Regions from separate parts of the Rhizobium sp. NZLR11 genome, predicted to be linked through region 3. Evidence: predicted binding sites of a transcription regulator. Region 3 holds the regulator's gene; each other region holds the start of a gene.
The links. The regulator LexA, encoded in region 3, represses DNA repair genes until DNA is damaged. The targets are predictions, from matches to a motif close to TGTTCNNNNTGTGTTCNG.
Positions count from the first base shown of each region.

Region 1: the regulator LexA is predicted to act here: its motif matches at 2,429-2,446, upstream of HJB83_RS16475 (DNA recombination protein RmuC).
Region 2: the regulator LexA is predicted to act here: its motif matches at 1,959-1,976, upstream of HJB83_RS30055 (ImuA family protein).

Region 1 is NZ_JABDWD010000008.1:206,952-211,404, reverse strand. Features, by position in the region: gene HJB83_RS16490 (FitA-like ribbon-helix-helix domain-containing protein) at 1-101, opposite strand, end outside; gene def (peptide deformylase) at 166-681, opposite strand; partial or broken gene HJB83_RS16480 (globin-coupled sensor protein) at 779-2,275, opposite strand; gene HJB83_RS16475 (DNA recombination protein RmuC) at 2,479-3,702, shown strand; gene HJB83_RS16470 (ribokinase) at 3,844-4,453, shown strand, end outside.
Region 2 is NZ_JABDWD010000026.1:64,383-68,835, reverse strand. Features, by position in the region: gene HJB83_RS30065 (SOS response-associated peptidase family protein) at 1-627, opposite strand, end outside; gene ligD (non-homologous end-joining DNA ligase) at 691-1,755, opposite strand; gene HJB83_RS30055 (ImuA family protein) at 2,036-2,788, shown strand; gene HJB83_RS30050 (DNA polymerase Y family protein) at 2,709-4,220, shown strand; partial or broken gene HJB83_RS30045 (error-prone DNA polymerase) at 4,217-4,453, shown strand, end outside.
Region 3 is NZ_JABDWD010000022.1:40,305-44,757, forward strand. Features, by position in the region: gene HJB83_RS28230 (ComEC/Rec2 family competence protein) at 1-1,945, shown strand, start outside; gene lexA (transcriptional repressor LexA) at 1,926-2,645, opposite strand; gene HJB83_RS28240 (VOC family protein) at 2,843-3,739, shown strand; gene kdsA (3-deoxy-8-phosphooctulonate synthase) at 3,736-4,453, shown strand, end outside.

The DNA of each region.
Region 1 (4,453 bases), on a different contig from region 3:
TCGATCGCCTCTTCCGAAAGGCTGCGGCCATTGCGCTGCGCGCTTTCCTGAAGCTGGCGTTTCATCGCATCCGGAACATCGCGGATAAGCAGGTCACCCATTCGGCACCTCCATCATGATATCGGTGATATCATAGAACCTTTCCGGCGAATTTCAACGTAATGCTCAGAGCGCCTTCGACTTCGCCGCCTTGGTGAACTTCTTGATCACCATCTCCCGCTTCAGCCGCGAGATATAATCGATGAACAGCACGCCGTTCAGATGGTCGATCTCGTGCTGCAGGCAGGTGGCGAGCAGGCCGTCGGCTTCAACCGTCTGTTCCTTGCCGTTCCGGTCGAGATATTTGACAGAGACGACAGCCGGGCGCTCAACCTCAGCATAATAATCCGGAATCGACAGGCAGCCTTCCTCATAGACCGAGCGCTCGTCGGAGGAGGTGACGATCTCCGGGTTGATGAACACCTGCGGCTGCTTTTCCTCGCCCTCGCGAGCGATGTCGATGACCAGCATGCGGCGCGGCACGCCGATCTGAACTGCCGCAAGGCCAATGCCCGGCGCGTCGTACATGGTTTCCAGCATGTCGTCGGCAAGGCGCTGCAGATCGGCGTCGACCCGCTCGATCGGCTTGGAGATCTGGCGGAGAACGGGATCGGGAAGAATGATGAGTGGCTTGATGGTCATGGCGTTCCCATAACCCATCTTTTCCGACTATGGAATTATCCGGCAGGCGACGAAGACGCTTTTTTGCATCGCCGCCTGGAATTTCGCCATATTCCCCTTAGGCTGCCCAGCGGGCGGCGATGGCGGCATGGCCCTCGGGGCGTGCGCGGAAGCGGCGCAGCAGTTCGATCAGGTTCTCCACCTCGTCCTTGAGGCGGCGGGTTTCGGCCGAGGAGTGCTCGAGCATGTCCGAATTCTGCTCGGTGATCGCTCCCATGTTGCGGACCGCGACGCTGACCTCGTTGACGCCGGTCGCCTGATCGCGGGCGGCGGCGGCGATATCGGCGACGAAGCGGTTGATGATGTCGATGCGGCTGATCATGTCGTTCAGCGCCTCGCCGGTGCTGGAGACGATGCCGACGCCCTCATTGACCTGGGTCGAGCTCTGCGAGATCAGGTTCTTGATCTCCTTGGCGGCTTCGGCCGTGCGCTGGGCGAGCTGGCGGACTTCCTGGGCGACGACGGCAAAACCCTTGCCGGCATCACCGGCGCGCGCCGCCTCGACACCGGCGTTCAGCGCCAGAAGATTGGTCTGGAAGGCGATCTCATCGATGACGCCGATGATCTTGGAGATCCCGGTCGAGGATTTCTCGATGCCGGCCATCGCCGAGACGGCGCTGGTGACGAGTTCGCCGGAGTTCTTCGCCTTCTGCTGCGTCTCGCGCACGGCAGCCGATGCCTTTTCGGCATTGGCGGCCGTCTGGCCGACGCTGACGGAGAGCTGCTGCAGGGCGGCTGAACTCTCCTCGACGCCCGCCGCCTGCTGGGCGGTGCGAAGCGCCAGGTCGTTGGTCGCAGTGGAAATGACATCGGCGCCGCCCATGATCTGGCCCGAGGCCTCGCGCACGGATGCGAAGGACTTGCGAAGGGCGCCGACGGCGCGGTTGTAATCCTAGGCCATCTGCCGGAAATTACCCGGCAGGTCGGACGGCAGAGTGGCTTCGAGATCGCCGTTCGAAAGCGCTTCCAGACCGCGGCGCAGTTGCTCCAGTGCCATCGCCTGGTCGGATTCGGCCTTGGCGCGCTGCTCTTCCAAGGCGCGGCGCTTGGCTTCGAGCGTTTCGAGATAGACCGAGATGGAATAATCCATGTCGAGCATGCCGGCCTTGATGACGGCCGACAGCTTCTCGGCCAGCAGCTTGCCTTGCTGGCGCGCGAAAACCGACGGCCACTGCTTTTCCATGATGCCCTTGACGAGTTCGGACATGACGATGGCGTAACCGCCGATATACCAGCGCGGCTCCAGGCCGATGCGGGCGTGCGTCCGGCCGACCGCGGTGACGCCGTCGACATAACTGTCGTCGAACGCACCGCCGGCGAGATTGGCCCAATGATCCTGCTGGCGCTGCTTGGCTTTGCCGACATGGTTCTTGTCGGCAAAGAAGCCGGCGACAGCCGGGGTTCTGGCAATCTTGGCGTAGAATTTATCGAGGGCGCCGCCGATCAGCTCGGTGATGACAGGGCGCAGATCCCGCATCGACTTGCGCGCCGCCTCGTCGAGTTCGATGAAATCGAGGCGCTGCCTGAGGGCACTGTCGGTCTGCCGGGAGGTCATCGGGATCTCTGTACTTGGCGCGAGTGTGCGGGAAGGAATTCTGCGCCGCAGGTTTTGGCGAATATGGTTGAGCAATCGTTAAATCGAGGCGCAATTTCTCCGCAGGAGCCAGCAGACGTAGCGGCGTGCGAGGATAGTGGCGACCGCCAATTCCGTTCACCCTTTGATCTATATATTGCCGTCTCTTCTGGTATGGTTGCGACATGACCGTCAATTCCGATTCGTTCACTGTGTCGCTTGCCTCGATCAGCCCGGCCATGCTGGCGCTTGCCGGCGGGGTTCTGTTGGCGTTTGTCCTGCTGGTGATCGTGCTGCTGCTACGGGGCGCGAGCCTTCGCCACGAGCAGGCGGAGGAAGCGAGCTTTCGCGCTGGGGAAAGCGACGCGCGCATGGCCGAGCTTCTCAGGATCCAGGCGGAGATGCAGGGCCGCATCGCGGCGATGACCGAGGTCTTCGGCGCGCGGCAGAGTGAACTCAACCAGACGATCAGCCAACGCCTCGACGGCATGTCGCAGCGCGTCAACTCGACGATCACCGAGCAGACCAAATCGACCCATGAGAACCTGCAGCGGCTGCAGGAAAGGCTGGCGGTGATCGATGCCGCGCAGAACAATATCCAGACGCTCGCCAAGGATGTCGTCGGGCTGCAGGCCATTCTGTCCAACAAGCAGACACGTGGCGCCTTCGGCCAGTCGCGGATGGAGACCATCGTCGCCGACGGCCTGCCGATGGGCGCCTATGCCTTCCAGCAGACGCTCACCAACGGCTCGCGACCGGATTGCACGATCCGCATGCCGAACGGCGCGCCGCCGCTGGTGATCGACGCAAAATTCCCGCTCGAAGCCTGGAACGCGATCCGCGACGCCGGCAGTCCCGAGGCCGGCAAGACCGCCGGCCAGCAGTTCCGCCGCGACATGGAGGTCCATATAAGGGACATTTCCGAGAAATATCTGATCCAGGGCGAAACCCAGGACACGGCCTTTCTCTTCGTGCCGTCGGAATCGATCTTCGCCGAGATCCACGAAAACTTCGAGCCGGTGGTGCAGAAGGCGCACCGGGCGCGCATCGTCATCGTCTCGCCGTCGCTGCTGATGCTGTCGATCCAGGTCATCCAGGCCGTGCTCAAGGACCAGAGCATGCGGGCGCAGGCGCATCTGATCCAGGGCGAGGTGGCGATCCTGATGGACGATCTCGGCCGCCTCGACGAGCGGGTGCGCAAGCTGCAGGGTCATTTCGCCCTGGCGCAGAAGGATATCGACATGGTGGTCACCTCGGCCGACAAACTCACCAGGCGCGGCGCCAAGATCGAAGCGCTGGAATTCGAGGCAGGCGGCGAGGCCAAACCTGCTCGCGACAGCGAACCTGCGGCCAAATCGGTGGAAAGCCGTACCGGTCTTCTCAAGCTCAGGGTGGTTGACGAGGAGTGACCGCTTCGGGCAGTGTCTCGCCCGAATGAAACAGCAGGAGCATGATGTCTTTCGAAAACCGCGCACACTTTTCGGCATCATGCTCTATCGAAGAAGTGGAGCATGCCGTCGCCGCATGCCCCAAAAGACGGGACACCCTTGATGATAACAGTTTTCGGGTCCATCAACATGGACCTCATCGCCACGACCGAGCGCCTGCCGAAGCCCGGCGAAACGGTGGCCGGCAACGGTTTTGCCACAGCCGCCGGCGGCAAGGGCGCCAACCAGGCGCTGGCAGCGCGGCGCGCCGGCCGCTATGTGCATATGGCCGGCGCCGTCGGCAAGGATAGCTTCGCCGCCGATGCCCTTTCCCTGCTCGATGATGCAGGAACCGATCTTTCTCTCGTCAAACATGTCGACGGTCCCACCGGCACGGCGCTGATCCTTGTCGGCGGCGACGGCGAAAACATGATCGCCGTCGTTCCCGGCGCCAACGGCCTGGTCGCGCCTGAGGATGCCGAGACGGCGATCGGCGGCATGAAGGAAGGCGATATCCTGATGCTGCAGCTCGAAGTGCCGGCTGCAGCCGTCGAACGCGCCCTGTCGGCCGCCAGCGCCAAAGGCGTCACCAGCATCCTCAACCTTGCTCCTTTGATCCCCGATGCGCCGCGTCTCGGCCGACTTGCCGATATCGTCATCGCCAACGAGACCGAGTTCGAGCGGCTAGCCGGCCAAGATGGCATGGATGCGCAGGCGCGTGAGGCAGCCCTGA
Region 2 (4,453 bases), on a different contig from region 3:
GTCGGTCTCTTCCTTCGTCAGCAACAGGACCGGCATCGCCTTCTCATGGATTGGCTTCACCAGGCCATTGGGATCCGTGGTCAAGAAGCCGTAGAGGTCGTCGGTGGTCAGGCCGTCCCTGACCTTTCGGACACTCTGCCATTGCGGCACATGGAGACCGGCAAAGAACATCAGCGGCTTACTTTCATCACCTGCGAACCAGGCATTCGGCACGTTGCCGCCAACCGCTTGGCTAGCTGGATCCGGCTCGGCGAAGCTGGTGACCGGGACGAGGCACCTGTTTTCGACCCCGAACCACCGCTTCCAGTGCGGAAAACTGAGCTTGCGCACGTTGGTCGTGCCGCGGTCGGCCTCCATGCGGATCAGTTGTTCGAGATCGAAAGCCTTGCCCTTGGCCGCGAGTTTCTCGGCCTTGGCTTTGGCCGCCTTCTCAAGGGCGAAACGCGGCGAGGGCAATCCCCAGCGCGCATGGACCAGTTGCTTCTTGCCGTCGGCGGTATTGCGGACGATCGGCCCCATCTGATCGGGGTTCATCTGGTATGCCGGCATCAGATTGATCAGGCTTTCGGCGTCCTGGGCCCATTTGGCGACCCAATCCTTGTCTTCCATGCGATAAAGATTGCACATTGCAGGCCATCTACTCCGCTTGAGGTCGAATGGCGGACAATCTAACGCATGGCGCTGATTTCGCTAGTCGAGCCGGAAGACGTCGGCATTGTCCTGGCGTTCTCGCAAGCCTTTGTAGGATGGATGACGTAGTTTCCCGTCAGTCGACCAGGCGCGAAACTCGATCTCGGCGATCAGCGTAGGCTGGACCCAGACAATATCGGCACTTCCGAAATAGGGCAGGGGCGGTTGCTTTCGCTTCCATCGCAGCGTGTCCAGCATTTTCCGTAATCTGATCGCCTCAGCTTCTTTGAAGCCCGTGCCGACGCTTCCGACGTGCACGAGATCGGCATCGCGGTAGGCGGCAAGCACCAACGAGCCGAAGCCGGTAGGGGACGCTGCCGACTTCTCGTAGCCAACAATGAAGAAAGCCTCGCTCTGGACGCATTTGACTTTCACCCAATCTCCGGTCCGGCCGGAACGATAGGGCCGGTCGAGATGTTTGCCGACGATGCCTTCCAGGCCGAGGCGGCAGACATGCTCCAGCAGGACAGTCGGTTCGGCATCGAGTGTTTCCGATAGCCTGATGGCGCCGACCTGGTCATTGTTAGGGCCGTTCAACGTGTCCTCGATAAGGTGTCGGCGGGACCGGTATTCGACACCGCGCAGGTCGTGCCCGTCGAAATAGATGAGATCGAAAGCGTAGAAGATGGCCTCGGAGGCCCGGTTGCCGGCTTGTTTGCCGGATGCGCCGAGCGATTGCTGCAGCAGCCCGAAATTCGGCCGCCCCTCTGCATCGAGCACAACGGCCTCGCCATCGATGATCATCGTTGCCGGCCCGAGCGCTCGTGCGGCGTCCGCGATTGCCGGAAACCGATGCGTCCAGTCATGGCCGCCGCGGGTGAGGATCCGGATACCCTGCGGCTCGATATGAATGGCAAGGCGATAACCATCCCATTTCAGCTCCCAGCTCCACTCGTTTCCTTTTGGGGGACGGGACTTGAGTTGCGCCAGCGCGGGCTCGACGCGCTCGGGCATTGGATCGAACAGCAGCTGTGGTTGGGCGGGATTTCTCCTGCCTCGCGGCCGGGAACGGATCGGGGCCTCGGCGTCACGAAGGAGGGGTTTTGATCTCGGAGGCTTCTTCATCGCCCCAGTTCAGCAGAAAAATCTTAAAGACACTGTGGCGATACCGACTTGTGCCCGCAATTCACACAAAGGCAATAGCGCTCGAAAACGCTCGGAAAAAAATCCGCCGGCCGCTATTTGGCTGATTCCCATGGGTATTCTCCTGATTTCTAATGTTCAGGATAATATTCCCATCCTCCGGTTGCTTGACTCTGCCATTGTGCGGGAACAGAAAGAGAACATCCGCATTTTGTTCGACATGATGTCGACCGCAACACGACCTTGAAGGGAGCCGTGAACGATGACTGCTGCCCGTGAAAGGGTGATTTCCGATCTGCGCGAGCGCATCGCCTCGCTTGAGGGCGTGTCCGCCAGAAAGGCTGGCTGTCTGTCCTTCGGCGTGCCGGAGATCGATGCGGTCCTGCCGGGAGGTGGTCTGGCCCATGGCGCCCTGCACGAATTTGCCGGCGGCGGATCGGGCACGGTGGATGGTGCGGCGGCGGCGCTCTGTGCCGCAGGGATAGCAGCGCGGACGAAAGGCCCGATCGTCTGGTGCCTGACGCGGCCAGACCTGTTTTTTCCCGCGCTCGCCCAGGTCGGCCTCCATCCCGACCGGGTGATCTTTGTCGAATCCGACAAGGAGGAAGACGTTCTGGCAAACATGGAGGAAGGGCTTTCCTTTGGTGGGCTCGGCGCCGTGGTCGGTGAACTCGTTCGCCTGCCGATGGTCAGCTCGCGCCGCCTGCAGCTGGCGGCCGAGCGGACAGGCACGATGGCGCTCGCCGTCAGACGCTGGCGACGGCAGACGGAGGCGAATGATTTCGGGCAGCCGACGGCGTCGACCACGAGGTGGCGGGTGAGCGTGATGCCGTCGGAGGAATTGCCGGTGCCGGGTGTGGGGAGGGCCCAATGGTTGTTGGAATTGATACGCGTGAAAGCGGGTGAATGTGCTGAGTTTCTCGTGAGGGCGTGCGATGACAAGGGTTGTCTCGATCTATCTTCCGGATCTGCCGACGGATCGCATTCGTCGCGCCGATCCATCCGTTCCGCCTGAACAGGCGATCGCGGTGATCGCCAGGAGCGGCTCGAAACGCTGGGTATCGGCGGCCGACGCAGCCGCCAGACAAGCCGGCGTGCATGTCGGCATGCCGGCTGCGAAAGCACAGGCGCTGTTCCGCGGCCTGATGCTGGTCGAGGCGGATTCTGCAAAGGATGCCGCAGCACTCGAACGTATTACCCTTTGGGCGCTGACGCTCTATTCGCCGATCGTCGCGGTCGATGGGATCGATGGCATCGTCATGGACACCGAAGGCGCCGATCACCTGCAGGGCGGCGAGCTTCCCATGGTGACGAAGATCGCCAATCAGTTCCTGGCAAAAAAACTCACCGCCCGTGTCGCGATCGCGGACACCTGGGGTGCGGCCAACGCCTGTGCGCGTGCCATCAGCCGCGAAACGGTCATCGTGCCTTCAGGTGAGACCGTCCGCGCCGTCGAAAAGCTGCCGATATCGTTGCTGCGCCTTCCCGGGAAAGTCGTCAGCGATCTGCGCACGCTTGGCTTCCAGACCATCGGTGAATTGGCCAACACGCCGCGCGCGCCGCTGACGCTTCGTTTCGGCCCGGAGATCGGCCGGCGGCTCGACCAGATGTTCGGCCGCGTCTGCGAACAGATCGATCCGATCCGTACCCCTGAGCTCGTCGAGGTGAGCCGCGCCTTCGCCGAGCCGATCGGTGCTGCCGAAACCATCAACAAATATGTCGGCCGGCTGGTCGTGCAACTGATCGAGGAGCTGCAAAGGCGCGGCCTTGGTGTTCGGCGCGCCGACCTGATCGTCGAAAAGGTTGACGGTTCGCGGCAGGCAATCCGCGCCGGCACGGTGAAGCCGGTGCGCGATGTCGCCTGGCTGACGAAGTTGTTTCGCGATCGAACGGAAAAGATCGAGCCCGGTTTCGGGATCGAGAAGCTCACCCTGGTTGCGGTCATAGTCGAGCCGCTGGAGGAGCGCCAGAGGTGGTCATCGCTGGTCGAGGAGGAAGTGAAGGACGTGACGCCGCTGATCGATATTTACGGCAACCGCGGCCAGCGTGTGTATCGGGTGGCACCGGTTGCCTCCGACGTGCCGGAGCGCTCCGTCCAGCGGATCGGTCCTGCTGCCGATCCGGTCGAGGTCACCTGGGTCAGCCATTGGCGCCGGCCGGTCCGGCTGCTGGCCCGTCCCGAACTGATCGAGGCCATCGCCTTGCTGCCGGACCGCCCGCCGGTCTCGATTACCTGGCGCGGAAGGCGCCGGAAGGTCAAGCGGGCCGATGGGCCTGAGCGGATTTTTGGCGAGTGGTGGCAGCGCGACGCCGAGATGGAGGCGGTGCGGGACTACTTCGTCATCGAAGACGAGGCCGGCGAGCGTCTCTGGGTGTTTCGCTCCGGTGATGGCATCGATCCTGAAACCGGAAGCCATCGCTGGTTCATGCATGGGATCTTCGCATGAGTTATGCCGAGCTGCAGGTCACGACTCATTTTTCCTTCCTGCGCGGTGCAAGCTCGGCGCAGGAACTGTTCGAGACCGCCAAAGCTCTCGGCATCGAAGCCCTCGGCGTTGTCGACCGCAATTCGCTTGCCGGAATTGTGCGGGCGCTTGAAGCATCCCGCGCCACGGGATTACGCCTCGTTGTCGGTTGCCGGCTCGATCTCGCCGACGGCATGTCGGTGCTGGTCTACCCG
Region 3 (4,453 bases):
AGGCGACGGCCGTGGGCGCTGGCGCTACATTCTTGCCGTCACCGGCACGGAGGCGCCGGAGTTGAAGCGGCCGCCGGGACGCATAACCGCGATCGTCCGCGGCGCCGACATGCCTTTCGACATCGGCGACCTCATCACCGGCAGGGCACGACTGACGCCGCCGGCAGGCCCCGCACTTCCCGAGCTCAACGACTTCTCCTTCGGTGCCTATTTCGATGGCATCGGCGCCAACGGCTTCTTCTACGGTGCGCCAGAGAAGGATCTGGAGGCGGGTCCGCAGGCTGCCAGATCGACATCGGCAGCTCTGCTGGAATGGCTTTACCGCCTGCGCAGTAGCATTGGCGACCGCATACGATCGATCCTGCCCGGCGACACCGGCGCTTTTGCCGCTGCTTTGGTGACCGACGAGCGACGCGCCATCTCGAATGCGACGACGGAGGCGCTGCGCCAGTCCGGCCTTGCTCATATTGTCGCGATCTCCGGCCTCAACATGGCGCTGTCGGCCGGCATCTTCTTCGTCGGCTTCCGGATGCTGCTCAGCCTTTTTCCGGGCGTCGCTCAGGCCTATCCGACAAAGAAGATCGCCGCCGCCGGCGCGCTCAGCGCCGTCACCGCCTACTACCTGATTTCCGGCTTCGGGGTCTCGGCCGAACGTGCCTTCATCATGATGGCGATCATGCTGGTCGCCGTCTTCTTCGACCGGCCGTCGATCAGCCTGCGCAATGTCGTTCTCTCGGCGCTCGTCATCATCGCCATTTCGCCGTCCGAAGTCTTGGGCCCGAGCTTCCAGATGTCCTTTGCCGCGACATTGGCACTCGTATCGGGTTATCAACTGTGGAAGGACCGGCGCGTCCGCGAAAACGCCTTGCTGAAACTGCCGGTCTTCCGACCGGTCGTTGCCGTCGCCGGCTTCTTCGGCGGCGTCTTCCTGACCTCGCTGATCGGCGGTTTTTCCACGGCGCTGTTTTCGATCGAACATTTTCATCGCCTGACCGCTTACGGGCTGCCGGCAAATCTCGCGACGATGCCGATCATCTCCTTCATCGTCATGCCGGCCGGGCTGCTGGCGATGTTGCTCATGCCGTTCGGTCTGGACGTTCCGCTCTGGAAGGTGGTCGGCCTCGGCCTCGACCTGGTGATTGCGGTCGCCAAAACGGTGTCCGGTTGGGGCGGTGATATCGGCATCGGCCGCTTGCCGGCTTGGTATTTCGCTGTCGCCGTGGCCGGCTTTCTGCTGCTGACGCTGCTGCGCACCCGGCTGCGCCATATCGGCACATCGATTATCGCCGTCTCTACGCTCGGCGTGCTGCTTCTGCCGCTTCCCCGGGCGCCGGATCTGGTGATTTCGGAGGATGGCAGTCTCGTCGCAGTGGTCGCGGCTGCGGCAATCGCTTCCAACCGCGAAAACCCGCCGGATTTCATCTTCGATCAGTGGCAGAGAGCACTTGTCCTGCCGACGCATTTCCCGCCGAAAATGCTGGATGGTCCCGCTGTCCCGCCGGAGGGAGACGACCGCCGCGTCAGGCTTTCCCGCGATCAGCAGAATGAAGCGAGGGCGGCGATGCGGGCGGCTGTCGCCGGTGGTGAAGCAAACCGCTTTTCCTGCGTCAAAAAGGCCTGGTGCACATCAAGGCTCGGCAATGGTCATGTGGTTGCCGTCATCGACAACGCTGCCTATCTCGGTCCGGCTTGCGACGCGGCGGATATCGTCGTGACGTCGGTCCGCCTGCGGTTCAACAGCTGCCGATCAGGAGCGACGCTCTTTACCGGTGAGACGCTGCGCAGGACTGGCTCCGTCGAGCTGCGCTTCGCCGATGCCGGCCTGGAGGTCGTGACCGCATTCGAAACCCTGTCGCGCCCATGGAAGCGCCATCGCGCCTATGACTGGCGCAGCAACAGTTTTGCCGAATCCGGCCTCTCCAATGTCAGTGATAGCGGCGAATGAGGCCGACGAGCTTGCCCTGCACCTTGACGCGGTCCGGCCCGAAAATCCGGGTCTCATAAGCCGGATTGGCAGCCTCCAGCGCGATCGAGGCGCCCTTGCGGCGGAAACGTTTGAGCGTCGCTTCTTCGTCATCGACCAGGGCAACGACAATGTCGCCGGGACTTGCGGTGCTGCCGTTGCGGATGATTACCGTGTCGCCGTCGAAGATGCCGGCGTCGATCATCGAATCGCCCTTGACCTCCAGCGCATAATGTTCGCCGGAGCCGAGCATGTCTGCGGGAACGACGATGTCGTGGGTGTTATTCTGGATCGCCGAGATCGGAACGCCGGCAGCGATCCGGCCCATGACCGGCACGGAGACGGAGTTGCCGTTATCGGCGACCGGTTTTGCAGGAGCGGCGGCGGCGACCGGCTGCGGCTTGCCGAGGCTGCCCTCGATGACGCTTGGCGAAAAGCCGCGCCGGGGCTGGATGCTCGGGCTGTAGGCCTCCGGAAGCTTGATGACCTCGAGCGCCCGGGCGCGGTTCGGTAGGCGGCGAATGAAGCCACGCTCTTCAAGCGCTGTGATCAAACGATGAATGCCGGATTTCGAGGCCAGATCCAGGGCATCCTTCATTTCGTCGAAAGAGGGCGGAATGCCGGATTCCTTCATGCGCTCATGAATGAAAAGCAGGAGCTCCTGTTGTTTGCGCGTGAGCATCGACGTGTGACCCCTTGATTGAAACAAATCCAGAACAGAACACTATATGTTCCATATGTGTTCCGCAAGTAGCTAAATTTCCGTAAAACTTGCCGCCAACTCGTTGAGTTTTTTATTTTCATTCGCCGGATTGGCGCACATGTCTTGCATTGAAGGTGGCGCTGTCGCACCCTCTTGGCGTTTCAGGGAGGGATATCATGAACGAGCACTCGGCCAAACCGCACCCGCTGGATCATGTCGTGCTGCCCGTTGTCAATATCGACCTGGCGCGCGAAAGGCTCGGCAAGCTTGGCTTCACCGTTGCCGCCGATGCCCGCCATCCCTTCGGAACGGAGAATGCCTGCGTCTTCTTTGCCGACAAGACCTATCTGGAGCCGCTCGGTATCGCCAGCCGCGAGGAGAGCGAGGCATCGGCGCGGCAAGGCAATGTCTTCACCGCCCGCAATCGGGCCTTCCGCTTCCGCTGTGGCGAGGAGGGGCTTTCGGCGGTGGCGTTCGGCACCGGGGATGCCGGCCGCGCTCATCGGAGCTTCGTCGGCAGCGGATCGAGCGCCGGCGACATGCTGCAGTTCAGCCGGCCGATGAAAATGCCGGACGGTTCCGAGACCATGGCCGGCTTCAAGCTGGCCTTTGCCGCTGAGTTGCGCGCGCCGGATTTCTTCCTCTTCTGTGTTGAGCGCATCAATCCTCTGCCGGCCGATCGCGGTGCGCTAGAGACGCATGCCAATGGCGTCACCGGCATTGCCGAGATCGCGCTTTGCGCGCCGGACCCCTCTGCATTCGCCGCCTTCGTCAGCCTTGCAACGGCGCAATCGGCCGTCGAGAAAACCGGTTTCGGCGTTAATATCGCGGCGCCGAATGCGAAAATCAGCCTGATGACGCCGGAAGGGCTGGAGGCCTATTTCGAGATCGCCGTCGCATCCGCCGACCGCGGCCTGCGCGGCCGGGCTATCCTCTTTACCGTCACCGATCTTGCCGTGACAGAAGCGCATTTGGCTGCTAACGGAGTGACCTACACGCGCAAGAACAATCGCATTCTGGTGAAGCCCGCGCCCGGGCAGGGCACGCTCTTCGCCTTCGAGGAAACACGATGAGCACTGATACGAATTCCGAAGTCAGGATCGGCGAGGGCGCAGGCCAGGTCACATTTTCCAATACCGGCCGCCTGTCGCTGATTGCCGGCCCTTGCCAGATGGAGAGCCGCGACCACGCCTTCATGGTTGCCGGCACACTGAAGGAGCTTTGCGCCAAACTCGGCATCGGTCTCGTCTACAAGAGCTCCTTCGATAAGGCAAACCGCACCTCGCTCTCTGCCGAACGCGGCATCGGGCTTGAAAAGGGCATGCAGATCTTCGCCGACCTGAAGAAGGAGTTCGGTTTTCCCGTCCTGACCGACGTCCACACCGCCGAGCAATGCGCCGCGGTGGCAAAAGTGGTCGATGTCCTGCAGATCCCGGCTTTCCTCTGCCGCCAGACCGACCTTCTGATCGCCGCCGCCGAGACCGGCCGCGCCGTCAATGTCAAGAAGGGCCAGTTCCTCGCTCCCTGGGATATGAAAAACGTCCTGAAGAAGCTCAATGCCAGCGGCAATCCGAACGTGCTCCTGTGCGAACGCGGCGCCTCCTTCGGTTATAACACTTTGGTCTCCGACATGCGCTCGCTGCCGATCATGGCGTCGATGGGCGCGCCGGTTGTTTTCGATGCAACGCATTCCGTGGCGCAGCCGGGCGGGCAGGGCGATTCCTCCGGTGGTCAGCGGGAATTCGTGGAAACGCTGGCGCGCGCAGCGGTGGCGACCGGTATCGCCG